One region of the Nocardioides sp. NBC_00163 genome, then DNA from elsewhere that is predicted to be linked to it. Evidence: predicted binding sites of a transcription regulator. Region 1 holds the regulator's gene; the other holds the start of a gene.
The links. The regulator LexA, encoded in region 1, represses DNA repair genes until DNA is damaged. The targets are predictions, from matches to a motif close to TCGAACANNTGTTCGA.
Positions count from the first base shown of each region.

Region 2: the regulator LexA is predicted to act here: its motif matches at 10,025-10,040, upstream of ruvC (crossover junction endodeoxyribonuclease RuvC).

Region 1 covers NZ_CP108155.1:3,879,109-3,894,700, forward strand. The annotation lists gene OG801_RS18650 (ATP-dependent DNA helicase) at 1-1,701, shown strand, start outside; gene OG801_RS18655 (MXAN_6640 family putative metalloprotease) at 1,757-3,265, opposite strand; gene OG801_RS18660 (alkaline phosphatase D family protein) at 3,400-5,070, opposite strand; gene lexA (transcriptional repressor LexA) at 5,166-5,933, opposite strand; gene OG801_RS18670 (LysM peptidoglycan-binding domain-containing protein) at 6,116-6,493, shown strand; gene OG801_RS18675 (hypothetical protein) at 6,606-7,499, opposite strand; gene nrdR (transcriptional regulator NrdR) at 7,898-8,398, shown strand; gene OG801_RS18685 (vitamin B12-dependent ribonucleotide reductase) at 8,563-11,478, shown strand; gene OG801_RS18690 (hypothetical protein) at 11,556-11,726, opposite strand; gene OG801_RS18695 (carboxymuconolactone decarboxylase family protein) at 11,761-12,150, opposite strand; gene OG801_RS18700 (metal-sensitive transcriptional regulator) at 12,287-12,547, shown strand; gene OG801_RS18705 (hypothetical protein) at 12,762-13,811, shown strand; gene OG801_RS18710 (MDR family MFS transporter) at 13,885-15,592, shown strand, end outside.
Region 2 covers NZ_CP108155.1:459,328-474,919, forward strand. The annotation lists gene OG801_RS02255 (DUF349 domain-containing protein) at 1-793, shown strand, start outside; gene OG801_RS02260 (hypothetical protein) at 934-1,095, opposite strand; gene OG801_RS02265 (hypothetical protein) at 1,199-1,402, opposite strand; gene OG801_RS02270 (bifunctional (p)ppGpp synthetase/guanosine-3',5'-bis(diphosphate) 3'-pyrophosphohydrolase) at 1,418-3,733, opposite strand; gene OG801_RS02275 (adenine phosphoribosyltransferase) at 3,809-4,375, opposite strand; gene secF (protein translocase subunit SecF) at 4,372-5,613, opposite strand; gene secD (protein translocase subunit SecD) at 5,613-7,340, opposite strand; gene yajC (preprotein translocase subunit YajC) at 7,348-7,716, opposite strand; gene ruvB (Holliday junction branch migration DNA helicase RuvB) at 7,804-8,886, opposite strand; gene ruvA (Holliday junction branch migration protein RuvA) at 8,893-9,492, opposite strand; gene ruvC (crossover junction endodeoxyribonuclease RuvC) at 9,489-10,013, opposite strand; gene OG801_RS02310 (YebC/PmpR family DNA-binding transcriptional regulator) at 10,214-10,981, opposite strand; gene pdxT (pyridoxal 5'-phosphate synthase glutaminase subunit PdxT) at 11,090-11,662, opposite strand; gene pdxS (pyridoxal 5'-phosphate synthase lyase subunit PdxS) at 11,659-12,555, opposite strand; gene OG801_RS02325 (inositol monophosphatase family protein) at 12,648-13,421, opposite strand; gene pgsA (phosphatidylinositol phosphate synthase) at 13,418-14,038, opposite strand; gene xylB (xylulokinase) at 14,187-15,581, opposite strand; gene xylA (xylose isomerase) at 15,592-15,592, opposite strand, start outside.

The sequences.
Region 1 (15,592 bases):
GGTTCGCGCCCCGGCATCGACGCGTCCTACGCCGTCCTCAAGGGCCGCTCCAACTATGCCTGTCTCCACCGGGTGCGCGAGGGCGCCCCCGACGACCAGGGCACCCTGGTCGACGTCCCGCTGGGCCCGATGGCGGAGAAGGTCCTCGAGCTTCGCGGCTGGGCCGAGAAGCAGGCGGAGAAGGGCGGCAGCGGCGAGCGCGACTCCGCGCCCCGCCACACCGACCGCGAGTGGCGCCAGGTCTCCGTCAACCACCGCGACTGCCTCGGCGCGGCCAAGTGCCCCTTCGGCGAGGAGTGCTTCGCCGAGGTCGCCAAGGACAAGGCCCAGAAGAGCCACCTGATCGTCACCAACCACTCCCTGCTCGCGATCGACGCGATCGAGGGCGTGCCGATGATCCCGGAGTACGACGCCGTCGTGATCGACGAGGCCCATGAGCTCGTCGCCCGGGTGACCCAGGCGGCGACCGACGAGCTGACCGCGGCCGAGGTGGAGCGGGCCGCCCGGCGGGCCCAGAAGCACATCGAGGGCTCCGAGGCCGATGACCTCGCCGATGCGTCCGACGCGTTGCGCGCGGCGATCAACGAGACCTCACCCGGCCGGCTGATCACGCTGCCCGAGGTCGTCTCGGACGCCCTGGTGCTGGTGCGCGATGCCGCTCGGTCCGCGATCTCCGCGCTGCCGAAGCCGAAGGACTCCGAGGGCGCCGACCCCGGCTTCCAACAGGCCAAGGGCGGCCTGCAGGAGGTCTTCACCACCGCCGAGCGGATGGCCGCCGCGTCGGAGCACGACGTGATCTGGCTCAACGAGGGCGGCGACCGGATCCCGCCCCGGCTCTGTGTCGCGCCGCTGCAGGTCTGGGCGCAGATGCGCGAGAAGCTGCTCACCGAGAAGACTGTCGTCTTCGCCTCGGCGACCCTCAAGCTCGGCGGCGACTTCGGCCCCGTGGCCGGATCCCTCGGGCTCAAGGCGGAGGAGCGCACCGCGGTGGGCGCCGCGGCGCAGCGTACCGATGACGTGCTGCCGTGGATCGGCCTAGATGTCGGCAGCCCGTTCGACTACGGCAAGCAGGGGATCCTCTACGTCGCCCGCCACCTGCCTCCTCCCGGGCGCGACGGCATGGGCGCCAAGACCCTCGACGAGATCGTCGACCTCGTCGACGCCGCCGACGGACGTACGCTCGGGCTCTTCTCGTCCCGTCGTGCCGCCGAGGCCGCCGCCGAGGTCGTGCGCCAGAAGCTGCCTCACCTGACCACGCTGGCCCAGGGCGACGCACAGCTGCCCGAACTCGCCGCGCAGTTCGTCGCCGACCCGCACACGGTGCTCTTCGGCACGCTGTCGCTGTGGCAGGGCCTCGACGTCCCCGGCGACACCTGCCAGCTCGTGATCATCGACCGGATCCCGTTCCCGCGGCCCGACGACCCGCTCATGTCGGCCCGGCAGCAGGCGGCCGACAAGGCCGGCGGCAACGGGTTCATGCAGGTCGCCGCCACCCATGCGGCGCTGCTGCTCGCGCAGGGCGCCGGCCGGCTGATCCGCACCACCACCGACCGTGGCGTCGTGGCCGTCCTGGATGCCCGCCTCGCCACCGCCCGCTACGGCGGATTCCTCAAGGCCAGCCTGCCGCCGATGTGGGCCACCACCGACCCCGACGTTGTACGAAAGGCCCTCAAGCGGCTCTCGGAGATGGCCTCGGCCTGACCGAAATGCACGCCGAGTCGGCTCGTCAAGACGAGCCGACTCGGCGTGGGTTGGGTCAGCGGTAGGTCTTCGCCCACCAGCGGTGGGTGGCCTTGTCGGGGGTCGCGACGCCGTGGCAGGAGAACGCGGTGCCCTGGCCACACTTGAAGTTGCTGCTCGCGTTGGCGAAGGTGACCTCGACCTTGCGGATCCGCTTCGAGGAGAAGCCCTCGATGGTCTTGGTGGCGATGCCCTTGCTGTTGGGCTTGAGGTAGTAGACGCCGCGGGTGCCGTCGGTGCGGAAGATGCTGACCACGGCGGCGTTGGCGCTGGGTCGGGCCAGGTCGACCTTCACCCGCAGCTTCCAGCCCTTGCCCACCTTCTTCGGGACCAGACGCTGCGAGGCGTAGGTGAGGTGCTTCAGCGTGAACTTGCCGTCGACGGTCTGTCGCTTGGCGGGCAGCGCGGTGCGGCCGTCGTAGACCGGCGCGTAGTAGGCGCCGCCCTCGCTGTAGGTCTTCGAGGGTGCCAGGTTGGCGGCGGCGAAGCGGGTGTACTGCGTCTTCAGGGTGGTGCCGCGGTCGGCGAGCGCCCGGCGGATGGCGAGGGTGGAGTAGGTCGACGGGGCTCGGTTCCAGATATCGAGGACCACGGCCGGCAGGCCACCCCGCTCCCTGGCGAAGCGCTCGGAGAGGTAGCGGAAGAAGATCCAGTTGCCGTAGATGCCGAGGTTGGAGGCGTAGGAGTTGTCCAGCGGCTTGCGCTGGTCCTCGAGCTGGCCGTAGCCCAGGTACTGCCGGTTGTCGTTGATGCTGTCGTAGACCTCGTCCTCGACCCAGGTCGCGGTGGACTCCATCATCCAGCGGTCCTCGCCGGCGTCGTAGGCGAACTGGACGGCGTGGAAGTATTCGTGAGCGGCGGTCACACGGAGGTTCTCGGTGGGCGTGTTGTACGAGCCGTACTCGCTGGTGGCGTAGTCGTTGTCCAGGACGCAGTAGGCCGTCGCGGCGGTCTTGGAGACCTTAGTCTCGGGCGCGCAGTAGCCGTAGTAGCCCTCGTCGTAGAGGTTCTCCAGGTAGATGTCGACCTTGCCCGGAGTGACCGCCTTGTCGGCGGCGGGCTTGCGGTAGCCCGCCTGCACGTAGAGGTTGTGGACCTTCGTGACCACGTCACGGACCTGGGTCGCGTACGTCGTCGAGGCGCGGTCGCCGCCCTTGCCTGGCGTGTAGTGGACGCAGACCGCGTCGCTGCAGGTCTGGGCCGCGGTGCGCGGGCGGGCGAGCAATTCCCGCGCGGCGGCCTTGTTGGAGCCGTCCAGGGCATCCTTGGCGTTCCACAGGTCGGTCAGCGCGATGGTCGCGTCGGGCCGGCCGGCGACGTGCCGCCCGGGCACGACCTGCCGGGTGCCGCGCACCGACTGGTTCCGCTTGACCTTCTTGGCCGCGGCGAGCGCCTCCCGGGCCGCCTTCTCCGTCACCGGCTGCTCGGCGCTGGTGTCACCGCCGGTCCTCACCGAGGTCGCCGGCGTCGAACCGGTTGCGGGCATGGTGGCGACGAACGTCGCGACGACCATGCCTGCGATCAAGACGAGGGATCGTTGTTTACGGTTGATCCGGCGGGCAATGTTTCGCATGAGATACCAGACGTTCGGGAAGACAGACCTGGGCAGTCTAAGCGCAGAGTGCCGCTGTGTCCGGCGGACACGGCCTAGGACATGGCCTAGACGGGCTGCGTGACGTGATGGAGCCTGTTGCTTCCGGTTGCGGTGGCGTACGACCTGGTCCAGGTGGCGGCAGTATTGGAGTCCTTGCGTTCGCCGATGACGTACCAGTCCATCTGGGCGCGGTTGCGGGTCACGTCGAGGACGGAGAAGCCGTGGTCGTCGAAGTTGAGGTAGCGGACGTGGCGGTTGGCGGTCCTGATGATGCTCTCGACCGTCAGGCTGACCGAACGGCGCGGCGCACCGAGGATGTCCTTGAGGTTGTTCGAGGTCACCGAGGTGGCGACGAACTCCACTCCGGCGGTCTTGCCGAGCGGGTAGACGGCGGAGTCGTACGGCAGGTCGCAGGCCCAACCTGAGTGGATGTCGCCGGTGACGAAGACGGTGTCGGTGATCGCGTTGTTGCGGATGTGCTCGAAGAGCTCGGTGCGGTCGGCGGTGTAGCCGTCCCACTGGTCCACGTTGTAGGCGATGCCGTTGTCGGGCAGCAGGCCGGTGACGTCGTTGACCGGGGTGATCAGGCTCTTCGGAAGCGCACCGAAGGTGACCGGCGCGATCATCACCGGGTTGCCGACGATCTTCCACTGAGCGTCGGTGAGCAGGCCGTCCTTGAGCCACTCCAGCTGCTCGTCGCCGGTGATCGTGCGGTCGGGGTCGTCGACGCCGGCGAGGTCGGTGCGGGCGACCTGCTGGGAGCGGTAGGAGCGCAGGTCGAGCATGCTCAGCTCGAGCAGGTTGCCGAAACGCAGCCGCCGGTAGATGCGGTCGTGGAGATGGCCGTCGGTCTCCACCGTCGCTGTGCCATCGACGCGCAGCGGCATCCACTCGTCGTAGGCCTGGTTGGCGTTGGTCTTGCGGTCGATCCAGTCGTACTCGCCGGGCTCGTTGTTCTCGGCGCCGAGCAGCCAGGCGTCGTTGGCCGACTCGTGGTCGTCCCAGGTGACGATCCAGGGCAGCCGGGCGTGGGCGGCGGAGAGGTCGACGTCGCGCTTGTACTGCGCGTGCCGGATCCGGTAGTCGGCCAGCGTGTGCATCTCGTGGGCCGGCTCGTGCGGCCGGACGTCCTCGTTGGCCATGCCGTAGCCGTACTCGCCGGGGCCGTACTCGTAGAGGTAGTCGCCCAGGTGGAGGATCGCGTGCAGGTCGTCGCGGGCGGCCAGGTGGCGGTAGGACGCGAACCAGCCGGCCTGCAGGTTGGAGCAGGAGACCACCCCGAAACGTACGTTCTCCGGGACCGCGTCCGCGGCCGGAGCGGTGCGGGTGCGGCCGACGCGGCTGGTCTGGCCGTTGTAGGTGAAGCGGTAGAAGTACCAGCTCTCCGGCGCCAGGCGGGTGACGTCGAGCTTCACGGTGTGGTCGCGGTCGGGACCCGTCTGCTGGGATCCCTTCGCGGTGACGCGGCCGAAGTCCGCGGTGGGCGAGACCTCCCAGCGGACCAGGACCTCCTCGCCCTGCCCGGACCCGGGAGTCGCGTCCGTCGTTGGCGTGACCCGGGTCCAGATGACCACGCGGTCCGGGAGCGGGTCGCCGGAGGCGACGCCGTGCTGGAAGTGGTTGAGCGAGCCGCTGGCGGCCTCGCCGGGCTCAGGGAGCGCGATGGCTCCCGCTCCCGCGGCGGTCGCCAGCCCGGCGGCGATGAGGGTGCGGCGGTCGATCTGCGTCTGGGTCACGCTGTAGGGAACGACGCAGCCGCCGGCCCTGTCATGGGCCGGCGGCTGGATTTCACGCAGTGTTCCCGGACTCGTTCCGGGAGGTGGCGCAGGACTCAGAGGCTGCGCAGGACCGCCGTCACCTTGCCGAGGATCGTCGCGTGGGTGCCGTCGATCGGCTCGTACGCAGCGTTGTGCGGCAGCAGCCAGACCTTGCCGTCCTTGCGGGAGAGCGTCTTGACGGTGGCCTCGCCGTCGATCAGCGCGGCCACGATCTCGCCGTTCTCGGCGGTCGGCTGCTGGCGCACGACCACGAAGTCGCCGTCGCAGATCGCCGCGTCGACCATCGAGTCACCGGAGACCGAGAGCAGGAAGAGATCGCCGTTGCCGACCAGCTGCTTGGGCAGCGGGAAGACGTCCTCGATGCTCTGCTGGCTCGAGGTCTCTTCGGCCAGGATCGGGCCACCGGCCGCGATCCGCCCGACCAGGGGGACCATGGCGGCGTCGGGGTTGGGGTTGATGTCGGCCTCGGCGGTGATCGTCGACTCGGGCTCCTCGCCGGACATGGCCTTGCGGTGGGCCATCACCTCCGGGAGGAAGACCTCGAGGGCGCGCGGTCGCTTCGGGTCCTTGCGGATCAGACCACGCTGCTCCAGCGCGCGGAGCTGGTGGGCGACGCTGCTGGTGCTGGTCAGCCCGACCGCGGCGCCGATCTCGCGCATGCTGGGCGGGTAGCCGCGCTGCTCGATGCTGTCGCGCAGGTGAGCGAGGATGCGCTGCTGACGCGGCGTGAGCCCGGTCGCGTCCGGCGGCCCGTCGGGCAGCTCGCGGACGCGGCTCTTCTTCGAACCGCCTGATCCGGTGCCTGTCTTCTGCGTGGTCATGTCACCACATTAGTCCCTCTGGCACCACGACATCAAACATTTGTTCGACCTCGTGGTCGGCGCGTGTCGGCGTTCGAAAATTCTTGGGGTCGCTACTTGCGTTGTTCGAACACGTGATCTACCTTCGAACATGTGCTCGATCGAACACGTGATCGAGAGACTGGTGATCAGGAGGCCGTGAGATGAGTGCAACAGTCTATGTGCTGCCCGTAGCCGAGCCACCGCGTCCGGCGCCGGAGGTGCGTCGCTCGACCGTGCGACTCACTCGTCGCGGACGAGTCGTCGTGTTCGCATTCGCGCTCGTCGTGCTCTTCGGGATCGCGCTGATCGGGGCGAAGGTGGCGTTCGCCGTGGAGAACGGTGCCGACAAAAGTCCCTCCTCCACCGCCCACGCGATGGTCGTCGGCGATGGCGACACGCTCTGGGACATCTCCTCGAAGGCCGTCGCCGGCACCGACTCCTCGATTCGGGAGATGGAGCAGAGGATCAAGGAGCTCAACAGTCTCGAGTCCTCGATGCTCGTGTCCGGACAGACGCTGATCGTTCCGACCGCGCCCTAGGCGCCGCACAGATGTCCGGCTGCTCCTTCGACCCTGGCGGCCGGCTACCGGGAAAAAGAGTGAGAGTGCTGCAGACGATGGGAAGCGTCTGCAGCACTCTCGCTGCGTCGGGTCAGTGGCGCCCGCGGTAGGGGCTGTCCGGCTCGGCCGGCGGCCACTGCTTGTTGCGAGTGCCGTGCCGCGGCGGCCACTCGTCGTCCGGTTCGACCGGCGGGTCCTGGGGCTGACGCTGGGAGGGCATCGCCTGGGTTGCGGCGGGGTCCTGGGTCAGTCGAGCCCGCGAGCCGGTCTGGCCGTAGCCGGTCGGGGTCTGGTAGGCGCCGGACTGATACTGCGGGGAGCCCGCCTGCTGAGTGGGGTAGCTGTCCGTGCCGTATCCCTGCGAGCCGTACCCCGGAGTGCTCTGCGGCGTCGACGTCGGTGTCGGCGGGCTCGAGTAGTAGGGCTGTGGGGTGGGCGGCGGGCTGGTCGGCGGCTGGTAGGACGATGCGCCGTAGGCGGCCCGGCTGCCGGTGTTGCCGTAGCCCTGATCGCTGCTGGGGTAGCCGTACGGCGACTGGGAGCCGGTGTCGGTGTAGGCCGAGCGGTTCGAGGTGTCGCCGTAGGGCGGCTGGCTCCCGGTGTCGGAGCTGTGCCGGCCGTAGCCGGTGTCGTCGTAGCCGTAGGAGCCGGTGCCGTAGTAGTCCTGCTCCGGGTAAGCCTGCTCAGGGTAGGCCTGGTCGGCGTAGGCCGGGGCCGAGTAGTCCTGCTCCTCGACGTAGGCGTTGGAGTGGCTTCCGGCGTAGTCGTCGGTGGGTGGCGTGGTGGGGGAGCCGGAGAAGGCCCGCCAGGCCTTCCCGGCGAAGGTGAAGGTCAGGAAGAGGCAGGCGACTGCAACGACCGCCGCGATGGCGAGCTTCGCCCAGGCGCCGGAATCGCCTCCCCGTGCGTCGGCCCCGAAACCGACGGCGACCCACACGAGCACTCCCCAGATGACGAGGAAGGCCAGTGTCGCGATCGCAGGCAAGATGAAAGGTGGCCGGGGACCGCTTCTGGGGCGCGTGCCTCTCCGCGACCCGACGCGATTTCCTCCGGAGATGTTTGTCACGGGGGTCATTCTTACTCATCCAGGCCAGTCCGTCGCCGCTGAACCGGAATCTTTCGGTGTTTGACCGGCGACACGCCGGGCACGCGGGTAAACCCGACGCTCGCTTGCATCGTCGTGGGGGCGGGCGTACGGTTACCACTACATCTAGTAGTTACACCGCTGTAGTTATCCACATCTAGTTCACATGAACGGGCGGATGGCCCACAGCGATGGGGGTGTTGTTCCACAGGGACTCACGCTCATATCCACAGGTTCCACAGGCTCGGGCCGCCAATGAGACGGCCTGGATCCACAGGTCTCACGAGAGGGGCTCTACCGTGCACTGTCCGTTCTGCCGACACAGCGACACCAAGGTGCTCGACTCCCGCGTGGCCGAGGACGGTGGCCAGATCCGGCGCCGCCGGGTCTGCCAGGAATGTGGGAAGCGGTTCACGACCGTCGAGCAGATGCAGCTGATGGTGGCCAAGCGCTCCGGCGCAGCGGAGCCGTTCAGCCGCGACAAGGCGGTGCACGGCGTACGCAAGGCATGCAAGGGCCGGCCGGTCACCGAGGACCAGCTCGCCTGCCTCGGCCAGGAGGTCGAGCAGGCGCTGCGCAGCCAGGGGCTGGCCGAGGTTCCCAGCAACGAGGTGGGGCTGGCGATCCTCGCGCCGCTGCGCGAGCTCGACGAGGTGGCGTACCTGCGCTTCGCGAGCGTCTACCGGGCCTTCGGGTCGGTGGAGGACTTCGAGCGTGAGATCCAGATGCTGCGTACGGAACGGGAAGTCCAGGACTTCGAGGCAGAACATCCGGTCGAGGCCCCAGTGGGCTCCGACTAGGTCCCACGGGACACATAGACCGGCCCGGGCAGGCCGTGGGGAAGCGACCTGCTCGGGCCAATCAACGGCACAGCCAGCGGAAACAGATAGAACAGAGCAAGGACTCCACCATCAGCACCGACCAGCAGTACGGCACAGCGATCGATGACAACAGGGGGAACGAAATGACAGACACGGCAGCAGAGGCACAGGCATCGGCGAAGGCAGGCGCTGGGCTGAAGATCGAGCGGATCTTCAGCACCGAGGGCGTCCACCCCTACGACGAGATCACCTGGGAGCGGCGCGACGTCGTCCAGAAGAACTGGAAGACCGGCGCGACCGTCTTCGAGCAGACCGGCGTGGAGTTCCCCGACTTCTGGTCGATCAACGCCTCGACGATCGTGACGACCAAGTACTTCCGCGGCGCGCTCGGCACCGAGAAGCGTGAGCAGAGCCTGAAGCAGCTGATCGACCGGGTCGTGAACACCTACGTCGCCTCCGGCAAGGAGAACGACTACTTCGCCTCCGACGCCGACGCCGACCTCTTCGGCCGTGAGCTCACCTGGCTGCTGGTCAACCAGCACTTCGCCTTCAACTCGCCGGTCTGGTTCAACGTCGGCACCGAGTCCCCCCAGCAGGTCTCGGCCTGCTTCATCCTCTCGGTCGACGACTCCATGGACTCGATCCTGAACTGGTACAAGGAGGAGGGCCTGATCTTCAAGGGCGGCTCCGGTGCCGGTCTCAACCTCTCCCGCATCCGCTCCTCCAAGGAGCTGCTGAAGTCCTCCGGCGGCACCGCCTCCGGCCCGGTCTCCTTCATGCGCGGCGCCGACGCGTCCGCGGGCACCATCAAGTCCGGTGGCGCCACCCGCCGCGCGGCGAAGATGGTCGTGCTCGACGTCGACCACCCCGACATCGAGGAGTTCGTCGAGACCAAGGCGCGCGAGGAGGACAAGATCCGCGCACTGCGCGACGCCGGCTTCGACATGGACCTGGGCGGCAAGGACATCTCGTCCGTGCAGTACCAGAACGCCAACAACTCCGTGCGCGTCTCCGACGAGTTCATGCGCGCCGTCGAGGAGGGCAAGAAGTTCGGCCTCCGGGCGCGTACGACCGGTGAGGTCATCGAGGAGATCGACGCCCGCGAGCTGTTCCGCAAGATCTCGATCGCCGCGTGGGAGTGTGCCGACCCGGGTCTGCAGTACGACGACACGATCAACGACTGGCACACCAACCCGGAGACGGGCCGGATCACCGGCTCCAACCCGTGCTCGGAGTACATGTCGCTGGACAACTCCTCCTGCAACCTGGCGTCGCTGAACCTGCTGAAGTTCCTCAAGGACGACGACACCTTCGACGCCGTGCGCTTCCAGCAGGCCTGCGAGGTCGTCTTCACCGCGATGGACATCTCCATCTGCTTCGCCGACTTCCCGACCGAGGCGATCGGCGAGACCACCCGCGACTACCGCCAGCTCGGCATCGGCTACGCCAACCTCGGCGCGCTGCTGATGGCGATGGGTCTGGGCTACGACAGCGAGGGTGGCCGCACGATGGCCGCCGCCATCACCTCGCTGATGACCGGTGCCGGCTACAAGCGCTCGGCCGAGCTGGCCGGTGTCGTCGGGCCGTACGCCGGTTACGCCCGCAACGCCGAGGCCCACCAGCGGGTCATGCGCAAGCACCAGGCCGCCAACGACGCGGTCCGCTCGATCAACCCGGTCGACCGCAACATCATCGACGCGGCGACCCGCGTGTGGAACGACGTCGTCGAGATCGGCAAGGTCAACGGCTTCCGCAACGCCCAGGCCTCGCTGCTCGCTCCGACCGGCACCATCGGCTTCATGATGGACTGCGACACCACCGGCATCGAGCCCGACTTCTCGCTGGTCAAGTTCAAGAAGCTCGTCGGCGGCGGCTCGATGCAGATCGTCAACCAGGTGATCCCGCGCGCGCTGAAGAAGATGGGCTACCAGCCCGAGCAGATCGAGGCGATCGTCGCCTACATCGCCGAGCACGGCCACGTCATCGACGCCCCCGGCCTGCGCCAGGAGCACTACGAGGTCTTCGACACCGCGATGGGCAAGCGTGCGCTGCAGCCGATGGGCCACGTACGCATGATGGCGGCGACCCAGCCGTTCCTCTCCGGTGCGATCTCCAAGACCGTCAACCTGCCCGAGACCGCGACGGTCGAGGAGATCGAGCAGGTCTACATGGAGTCGTGGAAGCTGGGCCTGAAGGCCACCGCGATCTACCGCGACAACTGCAAGGTCGGCCAGCCGCTGGCCGACGGCAAGTCGGAGAGCGCCAAGAAGGACCAGGGTCTCTCCACCGCCGCCGTGGCTGCTGAGGCCGAGGTCGAGCCCGAGGTCATCGAGAAGATCATCGAGAAGATCGTCTACGCGCCGACCCGCAAGCGCCTGCCGAAGTCCCGCGTCTCGCGCACCACCTCCTTCACGGTCGGTGGCGCCGAGGGTTACATGACCTCCGGTGCCCACGCCGACGGCGAGCTCGGTGAGGTCTTCCTCAAGCTCGGCAAGCAGGGCTCGACCCTGGCCGGTGTCATGGACGCCTTCTCCATCGCGGTGTCCGTCGGCCTTCAGTACGGCGTGCCCCTGGAGACCTACGTCTCCAAGTTCACCAACCTGAAGTTCGAGCCCGCCGGTCTGACCGACGACCCGGACGTACGCATGGCGCAGTCGCTCATGGACTACGTCTTCCGCCGCCTGGCGCTGGACTACATGTCCTTCGAGGACCGCTCTGCTCTCGGCATCTACTCCGCCGACGAGCGTCAGCGCTACCTCGAGACCGGCTCCTACGAGCAGCTCGGCAACGGCACCACCGCCGCCGAACTGGTCCAGAAGCCGGCTCCGGAGCGCAAGGCCGCTCCTGTCGCCGAGCCGGTCGAGGCTGAGGTCGAGGAGGAGGCCGAGGTCGTCGAGGAGGCGCCCAAGGCCACCGCCCACACCACCGCCGAGCTGCTCGAGTCGATCAGTGGCATGGCCATCGACAGCCCGCTCTGCTTCACCTGCGGCACCAAGATGCGCCCCGCCGGCTCCTGCTACGTCTGCGAGGGCTGCGGCTCGACCTCCGGTTGCAGCTGAGCCTGAAGACTGAATGAGTCCGGTCCCGCACCCGAGGAAAGGGTGCGGGACCGGACCTATTTGGAGACGCCGAGACGTCAGCGGCCGAGGATGCGGCTCAGCAAGGTGCCGTTGGGGTCTTTGGGATCGGCGGAGTGGCCGGGGCACCACTGACCGGCGGGTACGGAGGCCTTGATGTCGGAGATGTGGCGGCCGCAGCCGGCCCAGGTGGTCTTCTTGCACTTCTTGCAGCGGACGGGGCGACACATTGTTCGGTTCCTGCTTCTGTGGTTCTGGTCGGTGTCAGGCGGGAGGTTCGCCGGCGTCGAGGGCGTCGACGAACTCGCAGAACGCGTCGAAGGCTCGCGCGCCGTGGATGGTGGCGGGGCCGCCGTGCATGAGGAAGGTGACGCCGATCGCCTCGGCTGCCTCCTGGGGGCTCGCGCCGGCGCGTGCGGCGGCCTGGCCGTGGGAGGCGATGCAGCCGTCGCAGCCCTCGACCACGCCGATCGCGAAGGCGATCAGCTCCTTGGTCTTGCGGTCGAGCGCACCATCGGCGAAGGCCGCCTTGGAGAGCCCGCCCCAGCCCTTGTAGACGTCGGGGATGGCACGGCGTAGCTCCTGGTGGAGCGGCCCCAGGTCCCGCAGGACGCTCTTGCCGTGGGGTGAGCCGTGGTCGGTCGTGGTGGTCATGCTGACTCCTTTCCGTAACCCCCCGGGGGGTTACGTCGACGACGGTAGCATAACCCCCCGGGGGGTTATAGAATCCCTGAATGCCAGCGGCTTCTCGGCCGGCTGGAGACGCTCACAGGAAAGAAGATGGACACCGATGCAGCTCGAGCCTGACGAGATCAAGGCCGTCATCACCCGACTCAAGCGGGCCAACGGACACCTCGCGTCCGTGATTCGGATGCTCGAGGAGGGCTCGGAGTGTGAAGACGCGCTGACCCAGCTCGCGGCGGTCAACAAGGCGGTCAGCCGGGGCGGCTACGCGCTGGTCGCCACCGGGCTGGAGAAGTGCCTCGCCGAGGGCGGGCGCGACAGTGTCGACACCAAGAAGATGGAGAAGCTCTTCCTCGCTCTTGCCTGATCGGCGGGCCGTTCACTGTCCACAGGCGAGCTCCGGGACAGGGTTATCCACAGGCCGGTGATAGGCGCTGGCGGGGCGTAGGGATCCGGGGTCTGCTGGGGTCATGCCCAAACGAAAGAAGCGTGAGAAGTCACCTCGTCCACCGAACAGGCCCGGAGATCCGCGGCGGCGGTCGTTCGCGGAGAAGGTCGTCGACAGTCCCTATTGGCCGGCGATGTTCGCGGTGAACGACGCCGAGGCCCGCGGAGACGTGAAGTCGGCCCTGGAGATCATCCACACGACCAGCGACCAGCTCGACAAGGAGCAGTTCTGGCATCCGTCGCGCCTCGAGCGGCTGGAACAGCTGCGGCTGCTCGAGGCGCTGATGCCGAGGTGGGCGCACTCGCGATGGATCGTCGCGCAGGCGCTGCAGAGCACCCACGCGCGCAACCAGTGGCGGATGTCGAAGGCGATCCGTGTCGCGCTGGACGTCCGTGGCGGCCCTGACCCCGGACGTGACCGGGAGGACGACCGGATCCAGATCTTGGATCGCGACTGGGTCTACCGGCAGACCTTCCTCTACGAGCTCGGCGGGCTCGAGGCGTTCCTGCGCCACAACGCGTCCGGCGACCTCATCGCCGGTGCCGACCGGATCTGGGAGTGGGCGCGGGCGCCGATGCGTGGCCTACGGCTGCTGGGACACGAGCCGCGACACCTGCTCTGGGAGGATCCGCGGACCGGAGAGCAGCTGACCACGATCAACATCGGTGCCGGACTGCTCGTAGATGACGGGGAGTGCGTGATCGGCAGGATCGTGCCGATCGATGACGGCCTGATGTTCGAGACGGCGCCGCTGCGGGTGCCTGAGGAGGTGGCGTACGCCGTCGCGGATGAGCCGGAGCGGTGGATCGACGCGCTGCGGGACAGGACTGGCAGGCCGGGGCACGAGCCGGGGGAGATCTGGACCCACCGCGGGCTGCGCGACTACGGCTTGCTCACCGACATTCCGTACGGACTGGTCAACCTCGCCATGGACGCGGGTCTGCATGCGTTCAGGAATCCGGATGACGACGGCCTGGTCGAGCTCGACGAGCTGTTCAACCATCCTGCCGACTATCCCGCGTGTCTGGCCGCGTGGCTGATGCGACCGGAGACGATCACGGCGCTCGGCGCGGGCGTGCCGCTGGAGGGCCTTTCCGCGCTCGGCGGGTTCGCCGAATTCGTCCACGAGCCGGCCGCGAGCCTCATCCGCGACCTGGCCGACCACCACGAGGAGGCTGCCTGACACTCCGCGAGGCCCCTCGCCCCGACCTGGAGTTTGGCCTAGTTTGATTCCAGTCGAGACCGTGGGGGTCGCAATGGCAGCACCGCAGGCGGCGTCGGACGTCGAGCCTCAGCTGAGCCGGCGCCGGATCAATCTCATCTTCGGCACCGTGCTCCTAGGCATGCTGCTCGCGGCGCTCGACCAGACGATCGTGTCGACCGCGCTGCCGACGATCGTGGCCGACGTCGGGGGTGCCGGACACCTGTCATGGGTGGTGTCGTCCTACCTCTTGGCCGAGACGGTGGCGACCGTGCTCGCCGGCAAGTTCGGTGACCTCTTCGGCCGCAAGCTGATGCTGCAGGTCTCCGCCGGGCTCTTCATCCTCGCCTCGGCCGCGTGCGGGTTCGCGACCGACATGGCCTGGCTGATCGGTGCCCGAGCCGTGCAGGGCATCGGTGCCGGCGGTCTGATGGTGACCGCGACGGCGCTGATCGGCGACATCATCCCGCTGCGGGAGCGAGGGAAGTACCAGGGCGCCCTCGGGGCGGTCTTCGGTGCCACCACCGTCCTCGGGCCGCTCCTCGGCGGTCTCTTCACCGACCACCTCTCCTGGCGCTGGGCGTTCTACATCAACCTGCCGCTCGGCATCGCCGTGATTGCGATCGCCAGCCTCACGCTGCCGCAGATCGCCCGCGGCAAGCGCCCCTCGATCGACTACCTCGGCATCCTCTTCGTCGGTCTCGGCGCCTCGATGCTGACGCTGGCCGTCAGCTGGGGCGGGACGGAGTACGCCTGGGGATCGGCGACCATCATCGGTCTGTTCATCGGCTCGGCGGTCGCGTTCGCGATCTTCGTCTGGGTCGAGTCGCGGGCGGTCTCTCCGATCCTGCCGCTGCGGCTGTTCCGGGACCGGGTGTTCACGGTCAGCGTCGTGCTCTCGTTCATCGTCGGCTTCGCGATGCTCGGCGCGATGACCTACCTGCCGACCTACATGCAGTACGTCCACGGCGTCTCCGCGACGTCGTCCGGGATCCGAACCCTGCCGATGGTCATCGGTCTGCTGGTGACATCGACAGTGGCGGGTTCGATCGTGGGCCGGACGGGCCGCTACAAGATCTTCCCGGTCGCCGGTGCCCTGATCATGGCGCTGGGGCTCTATCTGCTCTCGACCATGGACGCCGACACCAGCACCCTGATGATGTCGCTGTATCTGCTGATCATGGGCATGGGCGTCGGCCTGAGCATGCAGATCCTGACGATCATCGTGCAGAACACCGCGGCCTACGAGGACCTCGGCGTCGCGACCTCCGGCGTGACCTTCTTCCGGACGATGGGCAGCTCGTTCGGCGCCTCGATCATGGGCACCGTCTACGCCAACGGGCTCGCCGACCGGCTCCCCTCCGCCCTCGCCTCGGCCGGAGTCTCCCCGAACGAAGTCGCGACACCCGCCCTGCTGCACGCGCTGCCCGACGCCCAGAGCGCACCGATCATCGGTGCCTACGCGGAGACGCTGCAGATCGTCTTCCTCGCCGCGGTCCCGGTCGCCGGGCTGGCATTCGTGGTCGCGCTCCTCCTCAAGGAAGTGCCCCTACGCGGCACCTCGAGGGCTGCCGCGACCGACACGGGCGACGGCTTCGCGATGCCCAACTCCTCCGACAGCGCGATGCGCCTCGATACCGCCGTCGCCCAGCTGGTCCGCCGCCAGCCGCCGGAGACTTTCACCATGCTGCGGGAGTCGGCGATCGATCTCGACGCCGCGACCGCGTGGTGTGTACGCCAGATCGGGATCCGCGAGTGGGTCG
Region 2 (15,592 bases), 2.7 Mb from region 1:
TGAGCTGCTCGACCAGTGGAAGGCGCTCCCCCGCATCGACCGCGGGTCCGACGACGCGCTGTGGCGGCGCTTCTCGACGGCGCGCACCGCCTACACGCGTCGCCGCAAGGCGCACTTCGCCGAGCTCAACGCCCGGCGCGAGGACGCCAAGGTGATCAAGGAGCGGATCATCGTCGAGGCCGAGCAGCTCTCCACCTCCACCGACTGGGGCCCCACCGCCGGGCGCTACCGCGACCTGATGCGCGACTGGAAGGCCGCCGGGCCGGCCCCCAAGGACGTCGACGACAAGCTCTGGAAGCAGTTCCGGGCCGCCCAGGACGTCTTCTTCGGTGCCCGTGACTCGGCCAACGCGGCGCTCGACGCCGAGTTCGCGCAGAACGCCGTGGTCAAGGAAGGTCTGCTCGCCGAGGCGCAGGAGCTTCTCCCGCTGCTGGAGAAGGGCGACGACCTCGACGCCGTCAAGCGTTCCTTCCGGGACATCGCCGAGCGCTGGGACGAGGCCGGCAAGGTCCCGCGCGACCGCATCAAGGAGCTCGAGGGCGCGATGCGAAAGGTCGAGCAGGCCATCAAGTCCGCCGAGGACGACCAGTGGCGCAAGTCCGACCCGGAGAAGTCCGCTCGAGCCGACGACATGATCGCCAAGCTCGAGGAGGCCATCGCCCAGGTCGAGAGCGACCTCACCAAGGCCCAGGCCTCGGGTGACGCCCGCAAGATCAAGAGCCTCGAGGAGAACCTCGAGTCGCGTCGTCAGTTCCTCGAGATGGCCAAGCGCGCCAGCGCCGACTTCAGCTGACCCAACTCCGACTCGGCGCGTCTGTCCCACTCAGGCGCGCCGAGTCGGCGCGTTCTGACGCAGAATCCGTCCGAGTCGGCTCGTTATGACGAGCCGACTCGGCGTGCTATTTCGTCAGCTTGAGCCGACTCGGCGTGGGATCACGTGCCAGCGCCGCCGTAGTAGTCGCCCTTCCCGGAGTTGCGGATCTTCGCCTGGCGCACGTCGTTGTGGTCGACGGGTTTCCCTCCCTTGCCCAGGGCGGTCCAGACGATGCCTGCGAGGAAAAGTACGCCGCCGATGATGAGGATCCAGGTGAACATGCTGTGCTCCTCTCTCAGGCGCCCGAGTCGGCGCAGCTGTTTCACTGATAACGACCGAGTCTGGCCTGATGTCCCGTGATTGGGACATCAGGCGGTTGAGGGCTCAGAAGCCGAGGCCGCCAGAGCCGCCGTCGGAGCTGCCATGGTGCTTTGTTCCGTAGTATTCGGCCTTGCCCAGGGCCTGACCCCTGTTCCTGTTCGCCGCAGCCTCGTCGACGCCTCCCGACGACTTTCTCACCGCCAGCCACACGACGGCGCCGACGATCACGACGCCTGCAGCAATCAGAAACCATGTGAACGGGTCCACGAGATGCTCACTTTCTCATTGGGTGACGCGGTAGGCGTCGAAGACGCCGGGAACGGTGCGTACCTGCTTCAAGACGGTGTCCAGGTGCTTGGAGTCGGCCATCTCGAAGGAGAAGCGGGACTTCGCGACGCGGTCGCGAGTGGTGGTCAGCTGGGCCGAGAGGATGTTCACGTGGGCGTCGGAGAGCGCCATCGTGATGTCGGACAGGAGCCGGGCCCGGTCGAGCGCCTCGACCTGGATGTTGACCAGGAAGACCGAGTTGGAGGTGGAGCCCCACTCGACCTCGAGCAGGCGCTCGGGGTGGGAGCGGAGCTCGGCGGCGTTGGTGCAGTCGGTGCGGTGGACGGAGACTCCCCCGCCCTTGGTGACGAAGCCGAGGATGTCGTCGCCGGGCACCGGTGTGCAGCACTTGGCGAGCTTGACCCAGACGTCCGGGGAGCCCTTGACGATCACGCCGGCGTCGGAGTTGGCGGTGGAGACCTTGCCGTGGCGCCTGCGGCCGACGTTGATGGCCTCGGCGAGGTCCTCGGCGGCACCGTCGTCGCCGCCGTGGTCCTCGATGACGCGGCGTACGACCGCCTGGGCAGAGAGGTGGCTCTCGCCGACCGCGGCGTAGAGCGCGTCGACGTCGGCGAGGTCGAAGTGGTCGGCGGCGAGCATGAGCGACTCGCGCGACATCAGCCGCTTGAGGGGCAGGCCCTCCTTGCGCATCAGCCGGGCGATCGCGTCCTGGCCCTTCTCGATGGCCTCGTCGCGGCGCTCACGGGTGTGCCACTGCCGGATCTTCGCCTTCGCCCGGTTGGACTTGACGAAGGAGGTCCAGTCGCGCGACGGACCGGCGTTGGGCGACTTGGAGGTGAAGACCTCGACGACGTCGCCGCTCTCCAGGGTCGACTCCAACGGCACCAGACGGCCGTTGACCCGGGCACCGATGGTCTTGTTGCCGACCTCGGTGTGGACGGCGTACGCGAAGTCGACCGGGGTCGCGTCGGCGGGCAGGGCGATCACGTCGCCCTTGGGCGTGAAGACATAGACCTCGGTGCGCTTCATCTCGAAGCGCAGCGACTCCAGGAACTCGCCGGGGTCGTTGACCTCCGACTGCCAGTCCATGAGCTGTTTGACCCAGCTCATGTCGTTGTCCATCGGCCGGTCGGTGTCGACACCGGCGCGGCCGTCCTCCTTGTACTTCCAGTGCGCGGCGACGCCGAACTCGGCGCGGCGGTGCATCGCGAAGGTGCGGATCTGCAGCTCGACCGGCTTGCCCTGCGGGCCGATCACAGTGGTGTGCAGCGACTGGTACATGTTGAACTTCGGCATCGCGATGTAGTCCTTGAAGCGCCCCAGGACGGGGTTCCACCGCGAGTGCAGGATGCCGAGGACGGAGTAGCAGTCGCGCTCGTCCTCGACCAGGATCCGGATGCCGACCAGATCGTTGATGTCGGAGAAGTCCTTACCGCCGACGATCATCTTCTGGTAGATCGAGTAGTAGTGCTTCGGTCGACCGGTGACGGTCGCCTTGATCCGGGCCTCGTGCAGGTCGCGCTCGACCTGGTCGATGACCTGGGCCAGGAACTTCTCCCGCGACGGGTTGCGGTCGGCGACGAGGCGGACGAGCTCGTCGTACATCTTCGGGTAGAGGGTCGCGAAGGCGAGGTCCTCCAGCTCGAACTTGATGGTGTTCATGCCGAGCCGGTGGGCCAGCGGCGCGTAGATGTCGAGGGTCTCGCGAGCGCTGCGCTCCTGGCTCTTCTGCGGGACGTAGCGCAGCGTACGCATGTTGTGCAGGCGGTCGGCGAGCTTGATCACCAGCACCCGGATGTCGCGGGACATCGCCACGACCATCTTGCGGATCGTCTCGGCCTGCGCGGAGTCGCCGTAGGTGACCTTGTCGAGCTTGGTGACGCCGTCGACGAGGTGGGCGACCTCCTCACCGAAGTCCCGGGTGAGCTCCTTGAGCGTGTAGGGCGTGTCCTCGACGGTGTCGTGCAGCAGCGCCGCCACCAGGGTCGGCTCGGTCATACCGAGCTCGGCGAGGATCGTGGTCACCGCGAGCGGGTGGGTGATGTAGGGGTCGCCGCTCTTGCGCATCTGCGTGCCGTGCAGGCGCTCGGCGGTGACGTACGCCCGCTCCAGCAGGGCCAGGTCGGCCTTCGGGTGGTTGGACCTCACCGCCCGGAACAGCGGCTCCAGCACAGGATTGCCCGGCGTGCCGCGGCCGCCGATCCGGGCCAGGCGCGCACGGACGCTGCGGCCCGACGGGGCCGGGCCACTGCTCTCCCGCGCCTCGATGTTGTGCGCACGAGGCTGCGCGACGATGCGATCCTCTGCCATAGTCAGAGTCTACCGGCCCGACCCGGAGCGTTGGCTAGGACGACACTTGCGGGTTGGACACTTGCGGGCCACCTGCTAGCTGGTGAGCAGTGCGTGCACCGGCGTGTCCGGCAGCTTGCTGCGCGGGTCGAGGAAGCCGAGCTCGAGCAGGACCGAGACGCCTACGACGACACCGCCGCAGCGCTCGACGAGCTCGATCGTGGCCGCCGCGGTGCCACCGGTCGCGAGGACGTCGTCGATGACCAGCACCCGCTCCCCCGGCGCGACCGCGTCGGTGTGGATCTCCAGGGTGGCCTCGCCGTACTCCAGCGAGTAGGAGACCGCGTGGGTCTCGCGGGGCAGCTTGCCGGCCTTGCGGACGGGCACGAAGCCGACGCCGAGGTGCAGGGCCGCGGGGGCGCCGAGGATGAAGCCTCGCGACTCCATGCCGAGCACCTTGGTGACGGTCACGTTGCCGTCGGCGTCGCGCGCCGGAGCGGCGAGCGCCTCGACCACCTGGCTGAAGCCCGCGTGGTCGGCCAGCAGCGGGGTGATGTCCTTGAACCCGACACCCGGCTCCGGGAAGTCGGGAACGTCGGCGACCAGCCGCTCGAGGGTCTCCTCGAGCGACCGGCCACCAGCGGCCGTCTCGGAGACAGTCACTTCCGCTTCGACCTCGACTCGCGCTTCGGCTGCGGGCGCCCGGCGGCGCCGCTGTCGGAGACCGAACGGTGCTGGTCGGGTACGTTGCGGCCCCGGCCGGTCGCGTTGCGGTTGGGGCTGGTGCCCCGGCTCACGCCGGCCTCGTGAAGGTCCTCGGAGGGGGCGTCGCTGAGCTCGTCCGGCTCGTCGCCCTCCGCGACCGGCATGCCCTCGTCGAAGACCGGCACCGCGGCGTACTTGTCGGCTTCCTTCATCCGGGCGGCGGCACGCTTGTCGGCGTCGACGATGTCCTTCTCCTTCGACTTCAGGTGCACCAGCAGCGGGGTGGCGATGAAGATCGAGGAGTAGGTGCCGACGGCCATACCGACGAAGAGAACCAGGGAGATGTCCTTCAGCGAGGACGTGCCCAGCTGGACCGCGCTGACGTAGAGGATCGCGACGACCGGCAGCAGACCGATGATCGAGGTGTTGATCGAGCGGACCAGAGTCTGGTTGATCGCCAGGTTGGCCGCGGCGGCGTAGGTCTGCTTCTTCTGCGACAGGTTGCGGGTGTTCTCCTTGACCTTGTCGAAGACCACCACCGTGTCGTAGAGCGAGTAGCCGAGGATCGTCAGGAAGCCGGTGACCGTTGCCGGAGTCACCTCGAAGCCGATGATCGCGTAGACGCCGACCGTGATCACCACGTCGTGGAGCAGCGCGACGACGGCCGCGACCGACATCTTCCACTCCCGGAAGTAGATCCAGATGAACAGGACCACGCCGACGAGGAAGATGCCCAGCGCGAGGGCTGCCTTGGAGGCGACCCGCTGGCCCCAGCTGGGACCGATGCCGGTGCGGCTGATGTCGTCCTCGGCCACGTCGGCGGTCTTGGTGATCGCCTCCATGATCGAGTCGTCGGCCTCGGAGTTGTCGGGGATGGCCTTGGTCTCGATGACGATCGACTTGCCACCGGCCGTACGCACCGTGGCGCCGTCGGCGGCCTCGACGGCCGTGTCACCGACCGCCGCGCGCAGGTCGTCGGCCAGCTCCTGGTCGGCCTGCGCGACGGTCACGGTGTAGCGCGTGCCGCCAGTGAAGTCGATGCCGAGGTTGATGCCCTGGAGCGAGACGCCCAGGACGACGGCGACGAGCACGACCGCGGAGACGGCGTACCAGAGCATCCGGCGACCGACGAAGTCGAAGGACTTCTCGCCGGTGTAGAGCTCCTTGCCGAGCCGCGAGATGGAGAACTTGCTCATCAGGCCTTGCCTCCGACCAGAGTGGTGCCCTTGGGCGTGGTGCCCTTTGGGGCGTCGACGGTGCCGATAGCGCGCTGGTCCATGCCGGAGAGCACGTGGCCCTTGTTGAAGAAGCCCCAGCCGGCCATCAGCTTGGTCATCGGGTGGGTGAACCAGAAGAACACCAGGACGTCGATGATGGTGGTCAGGCCGAGCATGAAGGCGAAGCCCTTGACCTCGTTGGTCGCGAAGACATAGAGCACGAACGCGGCCAGGAACGAGACACCGTCGGAGGCCAGACACGTGTTTCGGGCGCGCGGCCAGGCCGTGTCGACGGCCACCCGCATCGAGCGTCCCTCACGCATGTCGTCACGCATCCTCTCGTAGAGGATGATGAAGGAGTCGGCGGTGATGCCGATACCGACGATCAGACCGGCCACGCCCGGAAGGTCCAGGGTGACGCCGGCGGTCTCGCTGAGCAGCAGGATCATCCCGTACGTCATCGCCCCTGCCACAACCAGCGAGCCGATCACCACGATGCTCATCGCGCGGTAGTAGAGGATCGAGAAGATCACCACGAGGATCAGGCCGACGAGGCCGGCCCAGAGTCCGGCGGTGAGCTGGTTGCCGGCCAGGGTCGGGCCGATGACCCGGGTCTGGATGCCGTCCTCGGGGAAGTCGAGCGGCAGCGAGCCGTACTTCAGGTTGTTGGCCAGCGCGGCGGCGGACTCCTGAGTGAAGTCGCCGCTGATCTGGGCGCCTCCGCTGATCCGCGAGTCGGCGGTCGGGGCCGAGATCACCTTGGCGTCCAGGACGATCGCGAACTGCTCGCCGGTGCCGGCGATGGCGCCGGTGGTGTCGGCGAAGACCTTGTTGCCCTCGGACTTGAAGTCCAGGGTCACCACGTAGTTGGCCTGCTGCTGCGGGATGCCGTAGGAGGCCTCGCTGATCTCGGTGCCCTCGATGACGGCAGGCGTCAGCAGGTAGGGGACGCCGTCCTCGTCACAGGTCAGCAGCGGCTTTCCGGGGATGTCCTCGGCCGGCTCGGCGCCGGGAGCGGGGCAGGTGAAGGAGTTGTAGGCGGTCGCCCACTCCTGCGGCACGTTGCGCATGAACTCGACCGCGTCGTCGACCTTGACGACCTCGTTCTCGTTCTGCTTCTCGGGCTCGGCGCCAGCCGAGGCCGACGGGCCGGCGCTCGGGTCGGCGCTCTCGGAGGCCTTCTCGGACGACTTCTCGGAAGCGCTCGCGGTCTCGGAGGCGGTGGCGGTCTCGCCACCGAACGCCGCGCGCGGCGAGGTGCCCGGCACGGTGCCGGCCGAGGGGTCCTCGACCATCGAGCCGCTGGGGTCCGCCGCGCCGCAGGGCTTCTGCGGGCTGCAGGCGACCAGACGGAAGCGGAGCTTCGCGGTCTGGCGGACGCGCTCGGCGGTCTCCTGCTGCACCTTGCCGGTGCCGGGGATGGAGACCTTGATGACGTCGTTGCCCTCGGTGGTCACTCGGCCGCCGGTGATGCCGGAGCCGTTGACGCGCTGGTCGATGATCGACTTGGCCTCGTCGAGGCTCTCCCTCGGGACCGATCCGCCCTCGGAGTTCTCCGCGGTCATCGAGATCTCGGTGCCGCCGCGCAGGTCGAGGCCCAGCTCGGGCTTCCAGGTGCCGGCGAACGCGATGCCGCCGAACATGATCGCAATGGCCAAGAAGAGCAGTGCGAGTGTCCGGCCGGGGCGCGCTGTCTTGCGTGCCATGTGTTGGTCAGTCCTTCTTGTCGAGGTCCACGATGACGTTCTCGGCGCCCTCCGGGGTCTCGTCGGCCTTGGCCTCGACCTCGGGCTCCTCGGCGGCGTTCTCGTCGATCTCCTCGGCAGGCGCCTCGGTGACCTTCTGGGCCACGGCCTGACGCACGACCTGGATGACGACGCCGTCGGCGATCTCGACCTTGATGTTCGTCGTGGTCTCCTCGACCTCCGTCACCGTGCCGAAGAATCCGGCGGTCAGCATCACCCGGTCACCCGGCTGGAGGTTGAGCTGGAGCTCACGAGCCTGCTTCGCACGCTTCTGCTGCGGCCTGATCAACAGGAAGTAGAACAGGACGATGATGACGATAAAAGGAAGGAATTCCACGGGGGTTCGGCTCCGACAGTCTGAGTGGTCACCGGCAGGCGCACGGCGACGTGCAAGTCTAACCAGGCACCTGGTTGAGACTGTGAATCAGGCCTCATCCCAGAGCGTTTCCTTGGACCAGGCCGCAGCCTCGGCGTTGGCCGGCACCGGCAGCCCGAGGTGCTCCCATGCGGCCGGGGTCGCGACCCGGCCACGCGGCGTACGTGCCAGGAAACCGGACCGCACCAGGAACGGCTCGGCCACCTCCTCGACCGTCTCCCGCTCCTCCCCCACGGCGACGGCGAGGGTGGAGATGCCGACCGGGCCGCCGCCGAACCTCCGGCACAGGGCGTCGAGGACGGCCAGGTCGAGGCGGTCCAGGCCGAGCGGGTCGACCTCGTAGAGATCGAGCGCCTTCTCGGCGATCTGCTGGGTGACCGTGCCGTCGGCCTTGACCTGGGCATAGTCGCGTACGCGACGCAGCAGCCGGTTGGCGATCCGCGGAGTGCCGCGGGAGCGGCCGGCGATCTCGGAGGCGCCGTCGTCCTTGAGGGTGACGTCGAGCAGGCCCGCGGAGCGGCGCACGATCAGCTCGAGGTCGGCCGGGTCGTAGAGCTCGAGGTGGCCTGTGAAGCCGAACCTGTCCCGGAGCGGGCCAGGAAGAAGGCCGGCCCGCGTGGTCGCGCCGACCAGCGTGAACGGCGGTAGGTCGATCGGGATCGCGGTCGCGCCCGGGCCCTTGCCGATGATCACGTCGACCCGGAAGTCCTCCATCGCCAGGTAGAGCATCTCCTCGGCGGGGCGGCTCATCCGGTGGATCTCGTCGACGAAGAGAACCTCGCCCTCGTTGAGCCCGCTCAGGATCGCGGCCAGGTCGCCGGCGTGGGTGATCGCCGGACCGCTCGTGATCCGAAGCGGCGCCGACATCTCGGCCGCGATGATCATCGCGAGGGTGGTCTTGCCGAGGCCTGGCGGCCCGGAGAGGAGTACGTGGTCGGGGGCTCGCTCACGCTGCCGCGCCGCCTCCAGGACGAGGCCGAGCTGCTCGCGGACGCGCTGCTGGCCGATCAGCTCGTCGAGGGTCTTCGGGCGCAGCGCGGCCTCGACGGCACGGTCGTCGCCGTCGGCCTCGGCGATGGTGAGCGACGAGAAGTAGTCCTCCTCGGCCCGGTCCAGATCGTCCTCGTGCATGGGTCCTTATGCCTTCGAAAGGGTGCGCAGGGCCGCCCGGAGCAGCAACGAGATGTTGGCCTGGTCGCCGGCCTCGGGCTCGATCGCGGTGACCGCCTTGTCTGCGTCCCGGGCGTTGTAGCCCAGGCCGACGAGGGCCTCGGCGACCTGGTCGCGCCACGGCGCCGCTGCGGTGGCGCGCGCCGGGACGGAGGCGGTGCCGGTCGGTGCGCCGATCCTGTCCTTGAGCTCCAGGATGATCCGCTGGGCGCCCTTCTGGCCGATGCCGGGAACCTTGGTGAGGGTCTTGGCGTCCTCGCCCGCGATGGCCAGACGGATGCCGTCGGGCGAGAGGACGGCGAGCATCGCCTGGGCGAGCTTCGGGCCGACACCGGAGGCGGTCTGGAGGAGCTCGAAGAGAGTGCGCTCGTCGGTGTCGGTGAACCCGAAGAGGGTCAGCGAGTCCTCGCGCACGACCAGGCTGGTCGGCAGGTGAGCCTCCTCGCCGGTCCGGAGCGTGGCCAGCGTGTTGGGCGTGCAGAGCAGCTCGATCCCGATGCCGCCGACCTCGACGACGGCGGTGGAGAGACTGACTGCGGCGACCTTGCCGCGCACGGACGCGATCATCGGCGTACCTTCCCTGCCGCGGCCACCGCGGCTTCGATGCGGTTCTGGGCGCCTCCGCGCCACTGGTGGGTGATGGCCAACGCGAGCGCGTCGGCGGCATCGGCAGGCTTCGGCGGGGTCGGGAGCCGCAGGATGCGGGTCACCATCGCGGTCACCTGCTGCTTGTCGGCCCGGCCGTTGCCGGACACGGCGGCCTTGACCTCAGAGGGCGTGTGCAGGGCTACCGGCAGTCCGCGCCGGGCGGCGCAGACCATGGCGAGGCCGCTGGCCTGGGCCGTACCCATGATCGTGGAGACGTTCGAGCGCGCGAAGATCCGCTCGATCGCGACCGCGTCGGGCCGGTGCTCCTCGATCCAGGCGTCGATGCCCTTCTCGATGCTCACCAGCCGCTCCCAGACGGGAAGATCGGAGGACGTACGGATCACTCCGACGTCCACCATCGACAGCGGCCGACCGAGCGACCCGTCGACCACGCCCATCCCGCACCGGGTCAGGCCCGGGTCGATCCCAAGCACCCGCATCAGCACCTCCATCGAACGTCTGTTCGTAGCGTACCGGCATCGCTGGTCGAGCCGCCGGAGCCCCTGGGCGGAGGCGTGTCGAGCGTTGTATCGAGCTTGTCGAGATGACCAACACGGTCCTCTGTCCGCTCGACAGAACCGTGTTGGTCTCGACACGGATTCGCTCGTTCCTCACGAATCCGGCTCGACCAGCGAGCCGCTCAGGCGTCGACGGTCTCCATGACCTCGTCGGGGATGTCGGCGTTGGAGAAGACGTTCTGTACGTCGTCGAGGTCGTCGACGGCGTCGATGAGCTTGAAGACCTTCCCGGCGGCCGAGGCGTCGGCGACCGGGATGTCCATGCTCGCGACGAACTGGACCTCGGCGGAGTCGTAGTCGATGCCGGCGTCCTGCAGCGCGGTGCGGACCGCGACGACGTCGGACGGGTCGGAGACGATCTCGAAGGACTCACCGAGGTCGTTGACGTCCTCGGCACCCGCGTCGAGGGTGGCCTCGAGGAGGTCGTCCTCGGTGATCGTGTTGCCCTCCTGCGCCTTGGCCACGACGACGACGCCCTTGCGGTCGAAGAGTCGCGAGACCGAGCCCGGGTCGGCCATGGTGCCGCCGTTGCGGGTGACCGCGGTGCGCACCTCCATGGCCGCCCGGTTGCGGTTGTCGGTCAGACACTCGATGAGGAGCGCGACCCCCTGGGGGCCGTAGACCTCGTACATGATCGTGTCGTAGCTGACCCCGCCGCCGTCGAGCCCACCACCGCGCTTGACCGCGCGGTCGATGTTGTCGTTGGGGACCGACTGCTTCTTGGCCTTCTGGATCGCGTCGAAGAGGGTCGGGTTGCCCGTCGGATCGGGGCCGCCGGTCTTGGCCGCGATCTCGATCGTCTTGATGAGCTTGGCGAAGAGCTTGCCGCGCTTGGCGTCGATCGCCGCCTTCTTGTGCTTCGTCGTTGCCCACTTGGAGTGGCCGCTCATCTGGAAACCGTCCTTTGCCCCGCGTCGTCGCTGATGCTTGTCGTGCCACCACCGGAAGACGTCACAGGGCAGCAGGTCTCCATTCTAACTACCTGCAGTGCGTCACCGTCAGCAGCAGGTATCCAGGAACAGCCGGTGCAGCCGGTCATCGGCGTTGACCTCGGGATGGAAGCTCGTCGCCATGAGCTGGTTCTGACGTACGGCGACGGGGTGCTCCCCCACGCTCGCCAGGACCTCCACGCCCGGGCCGATCTGCTCGACCCAGGGCGCCCGGATGAAGACGCCGTGGACCGTGTCGTCCAGCCCGGTGACAACGAGGTCGGTCTCGAACGACTCCGTCTGCCGCCCGAACGCGTTGCGCCGGACGGTGATGTCGAGCCCGCCGATGGTCTCCTGGCCCTGGGCCGCGTCGAGCAGCCGGTCGGCCAGGAGCACCATGCCGGCGCAGGTGCCGAGCGCCGGCATCCCGCCCCGGACCCGCTCCCGAAGCGGGTCGAGCAGATCGAACGTACGCGCCAGGCGCCACATCGTCGTCGACTCACCGCCGGGGATGACGAGCGCGTCGCACGCGTCGAGCTCCTCCCGGCGGCGTACGGATGTGTGTTTCATCCCCAGGCGGTCGAGGGCGGCGAGGTGCTCGCGGACGTCGCCCTGGAGAGCGAGTACGCCGACTGTCGTCACCAGCCGCGCTCCGCGAACTGGATCGACCTGGCGGGCTCGTCGACGTTGATGCCGACCATCGCCTCGCCGAGGCCGCGGGAGACCTTGGCGACGACGTCGGGGTCGTCGTGGAAGGTGGTCGCCTTGACGATCGCCTCGGCGCGCTGGGCCGGGTTGCCGGACTTGAAGATGCCGGAGCCGACGAAGACACCCTCGGCGCCGAGCTGCATCATCATCGCGGCGTCGGCGGGGGTCGCGATGCCGCCGGCGGTGAACAGGACGACCGGGAGCTTGCCGTTCTCGGCGACCTCCTTGACCAGCTCGTAGGGAGCCTGGAGCTCCTTGGCGGCCACGTAGAGCTCGTCCTCGGCGAGGGCGCCGAGACGGCGGATCTCGCGGCGGATCGTACGCATGTGGGTGACCGCGTTGGACACGTCGCCGGTGCCGGCCTCGCCCTTGGAGCGGATCATCGCCGCGCCCTCGGTGATGCGGCGCAGGGCCTCGCCGAGGTTGGTCGCGCCGCACACGAACGGCACGGTGAAGGCCCACTTGTCGATGTGGTTCTCGTAGTCGGCCGGGGTCAGCACCTCGGACTCGTCGATGTAGTCCACCCCGAGGCTCTGCAGCACCTGGGCCTCGGCGAAGTGGCCGATCCGGGCCTTGGCCATGACCGGGATGGAGACGGCCTCGATGATGCCGTCGATCATGTCGGGGTCGGACATGCGGCTCACGCCGCCCTGGGCGCGGATGTCGGCGGGGACGCGCTCGAGCGCCATCACCGCCACCGCCCCGGCGTCCTCGGCGATCTTCGCCTGCTCGGCGGTGACCACGTCCATGATCACGCCACCCTTGAGCATCTCCGCCATCCCGCGCTTGACCCGCGAGGTTCCCGTCTCATTCATGCTTGTTGCCATGGGGCGATCGTAGGTCGGGACGAGGCGTACGCCACCCTCGGAAAGCCCTGGTCAAGCCACTGTTCCCAAAGTGGACTGCTCCAAGTGGACTGCTACCCGGTCAAGGCCTCGGCGGCCTCTGCCACCGCGGTGGGTGCGCCGGCAAGCGACCAGGTGACGCCGCCGGCTTCCACCTGGGTCGTGGCTCCGCCGGCGCCCAGGACGAGGGCGGCGCCAGGGAGCCGGTCCCAGTCGGGGACGGAGTGCTGGCAGAAGAGGTGGAGCTTGCCCTGGGCGATGGCGGTGAGGTCCATCGAGCCGGAGCCGAGGATCCGGATCGAGGCGGCGCCGCTGGCGACGCGGACGTACGCCTCGCCGACCGGCTGCTTCAGCTTCGAGGGGTGGAGGTAGGTGGTGAGGCAGGCGAGGGCGAGCGGCGTGTCGGGCATCGCGTCGAGCCGGACGCCGTTGCGGGTCGTGGGCAGCTCTGGGCCGCCGACGTAGACCGCGTCCTCCGCCGGTGAGTAGATCGCACCCAGGACTATGCCGTCGCCGTCGGTCAGCGCCAGCGCCGAGCACCACCAGTCGAGGCCGCGTACGAAGTTGTAGGTGCCGTCGACCGGGTCGATGGTCCACACCCGGCCGGTGGTCGACTCGCGGGCCGACCCCTCCTCGCCGAGGATGCCGTCACCCGGGTGCTCGGCCGTCAGGCGTTCGACGATCGCCTTCTCGGCGGCCTTGTCGGCAGCGGTGACCAGGTCGGAGACCGAGGTCTTCGTCTCGATCGAGTCACCGATGCCCTCGTTGCGCATCTTCGCGGCGAGCGAGCCGGCACCGCGGACGAGCTCCGCGGCCAGGCGTACGTCTGCCTCGGTCGGCGCGGTCACGAGGCCGCCTCCTCGGCGAGGGCCTGCTTGCGGACGGTCCAGATGCGCTGGCCGACGGTCACGGTCGAGGCGACGGCGAGGATCCACAGCGCGATGTAGATGAGCAGGTCGAGGGAGAAGATGCCGGCGAAGCCGGTCATCACCAGGACCAGGACCAGACGGTCGGCGCGCTCGGCGATGCCGACGTTGGCGGTGAAGCCCAGCGACTCGGCGCGGGCACGGGCGTAGGAGGTGACCGCACCAATGACGAGGCACCACAGGGACAGTGCGAGGTAGAGGTCGGAGTCACCCGGGCCGGCGAAGTAGAGCGCCAGGCCGCCGAAGACCGCGCCGTCACCGAACCGATCGAGGGTGGAGTCCCAGAAGGCACCGAACTTCGACGTACGTCCGACGGCACGCGCCATCGCCCCGTCGATCAGGTCGCTGAAGACGAAGCAGGTGATGAAGATCGTGCCGGCCAGCAGCTCGCCGCGCGGGTAGAACGCCAGCGCTCCGACCACTACTCCGATGGTGCCGACGAGCGTCACGACATCGGGGCTGATCTTCAGCGCCACGAACAGCCGGACGATGGGCGCGAGGACGACTCCCTGAACGAAGCCTTTGATGTGATCCAACATGGCGCGGCCACGGTATCGGACGTAGGTGTCGGTTGAGCCGCGAGCGCAGCGAGCGTGTCGAAACCAACACAGTCCCGTTTGCGCTCGAACGACTGTGTTGGTCTCGACACGCCTTCGCCTAGCGGCTCCGGCGGCTCGACCAGCGGAGCTAAACGCCTTCGGTCAGATCGCGGACCTCGGCATAGCGGGAGCGTACGGCGGGGTCGGGGTCGGCCTCGTAGGTCTGGGTGCCGGCGAGCTCCCAGGTCGGGGGCTCCGCGCCGCCGGTGAGGAGCCAGGCGGCCTGGCGGGCGGCGCCGTCGGCGACGTACTCCCCCGGCTCGGGGACGAGTACGGGGTGGCCGAGGACGACGGGTGCGAGACGGCGTACGGCCTCGGAGCGGGCGCCCCCGCCGACGAGGAGGACGCGGTTGACCGCGACGCCCTGGGACTTCAGCGCATCGATGCCGTCGGCGAGCCCGCAGAGCAGGCCCTCGACGGCCGCGCGGGCCAGGTAGGCGGGCTCCGCGGTGGCGAGGGTCAGGCCGTGGATCACGCCCCGAGCCGACGGCCGGTCGGGGGTGCGCTCGCCCTCGAGGTAAGGGACGAGGACCAGGCCGCCGGAGCCCGAGGGCGCCTCGAGTGCCAGCCGGGAGAGCTCCTCGTGGCTCACCCCGAGGAGCCGGGTGGTGGCGTCGAGGACGCGCGCGGCGTTGAGGGTGGCGACCAGCGGCAGGTAACGGCCGGTGGCGTCGGCGAAGCCCGCCACAGTGCCCGACGCGTCGGAGGTGGGTGTCTCCGATACCGCGCAGGCGACGCCGGAGGTGCCGATGGAGACGACGACGTCACCGGGCCGGGCGCCCACGCCCAGGGCCGCCCCGGCGTTGTCGCCGCAACCGGGGCCGAGCAGCGCCCCGGCCGGCGTACGTCCCGCCGAGGCCGAGGGCGCGAGCACCTCCGGCAGCACGACATCGTCCCGCCCGAGCGCCCGTTTGAGCAGGTCGCGACGGTATTCGCCGGTCACGGCCGAGTAGTAGCCGGTGCCGCTGGCATCGCTGCGGTCCGTACGCAGCGCCTCCAGCCCCGGGGCGCCGGCGAGCTTCCAGGTCAGCCAGTCGTGGGGCAGGCACACCGCCGCGACCCGGGCCGCGGCGTCCGGCTCGTGCTCGGCGAGCCAGCGCAGCTTGGTGGCCGTGAAGCTGGCCACCTGCACCGAGCCGACGGCATCGGCCCAGGCCGCGGCACCCAGCTCGGTGTTGAGCGTGGCGGCCGCGCCGGCCGAGCGGGTGTCGTTCCACAGCAGTGCCGGGCGTACGACCTCTCCGGCCTCGTCCACGCAGACCATCCCGTGCTGCTGTCCGCCGACGGAGACGGCGGCGACGTCATCGAGCCCGCCGGCCGCCTCGGCGGCCGACTCGAGCGCGGTCCACCACGCCGCCGGGTCCACCTCCGTCCCCTCGGGATGCGGCGCGGAGCCGGAGCGCACCAGCGCCCCGGTCTCCGCGTCACGGACGACGACCTTGCAGGACTGGGTCGAGGAGTCGACCCCGGCGACGAGCGGCATGCCCTGCAACC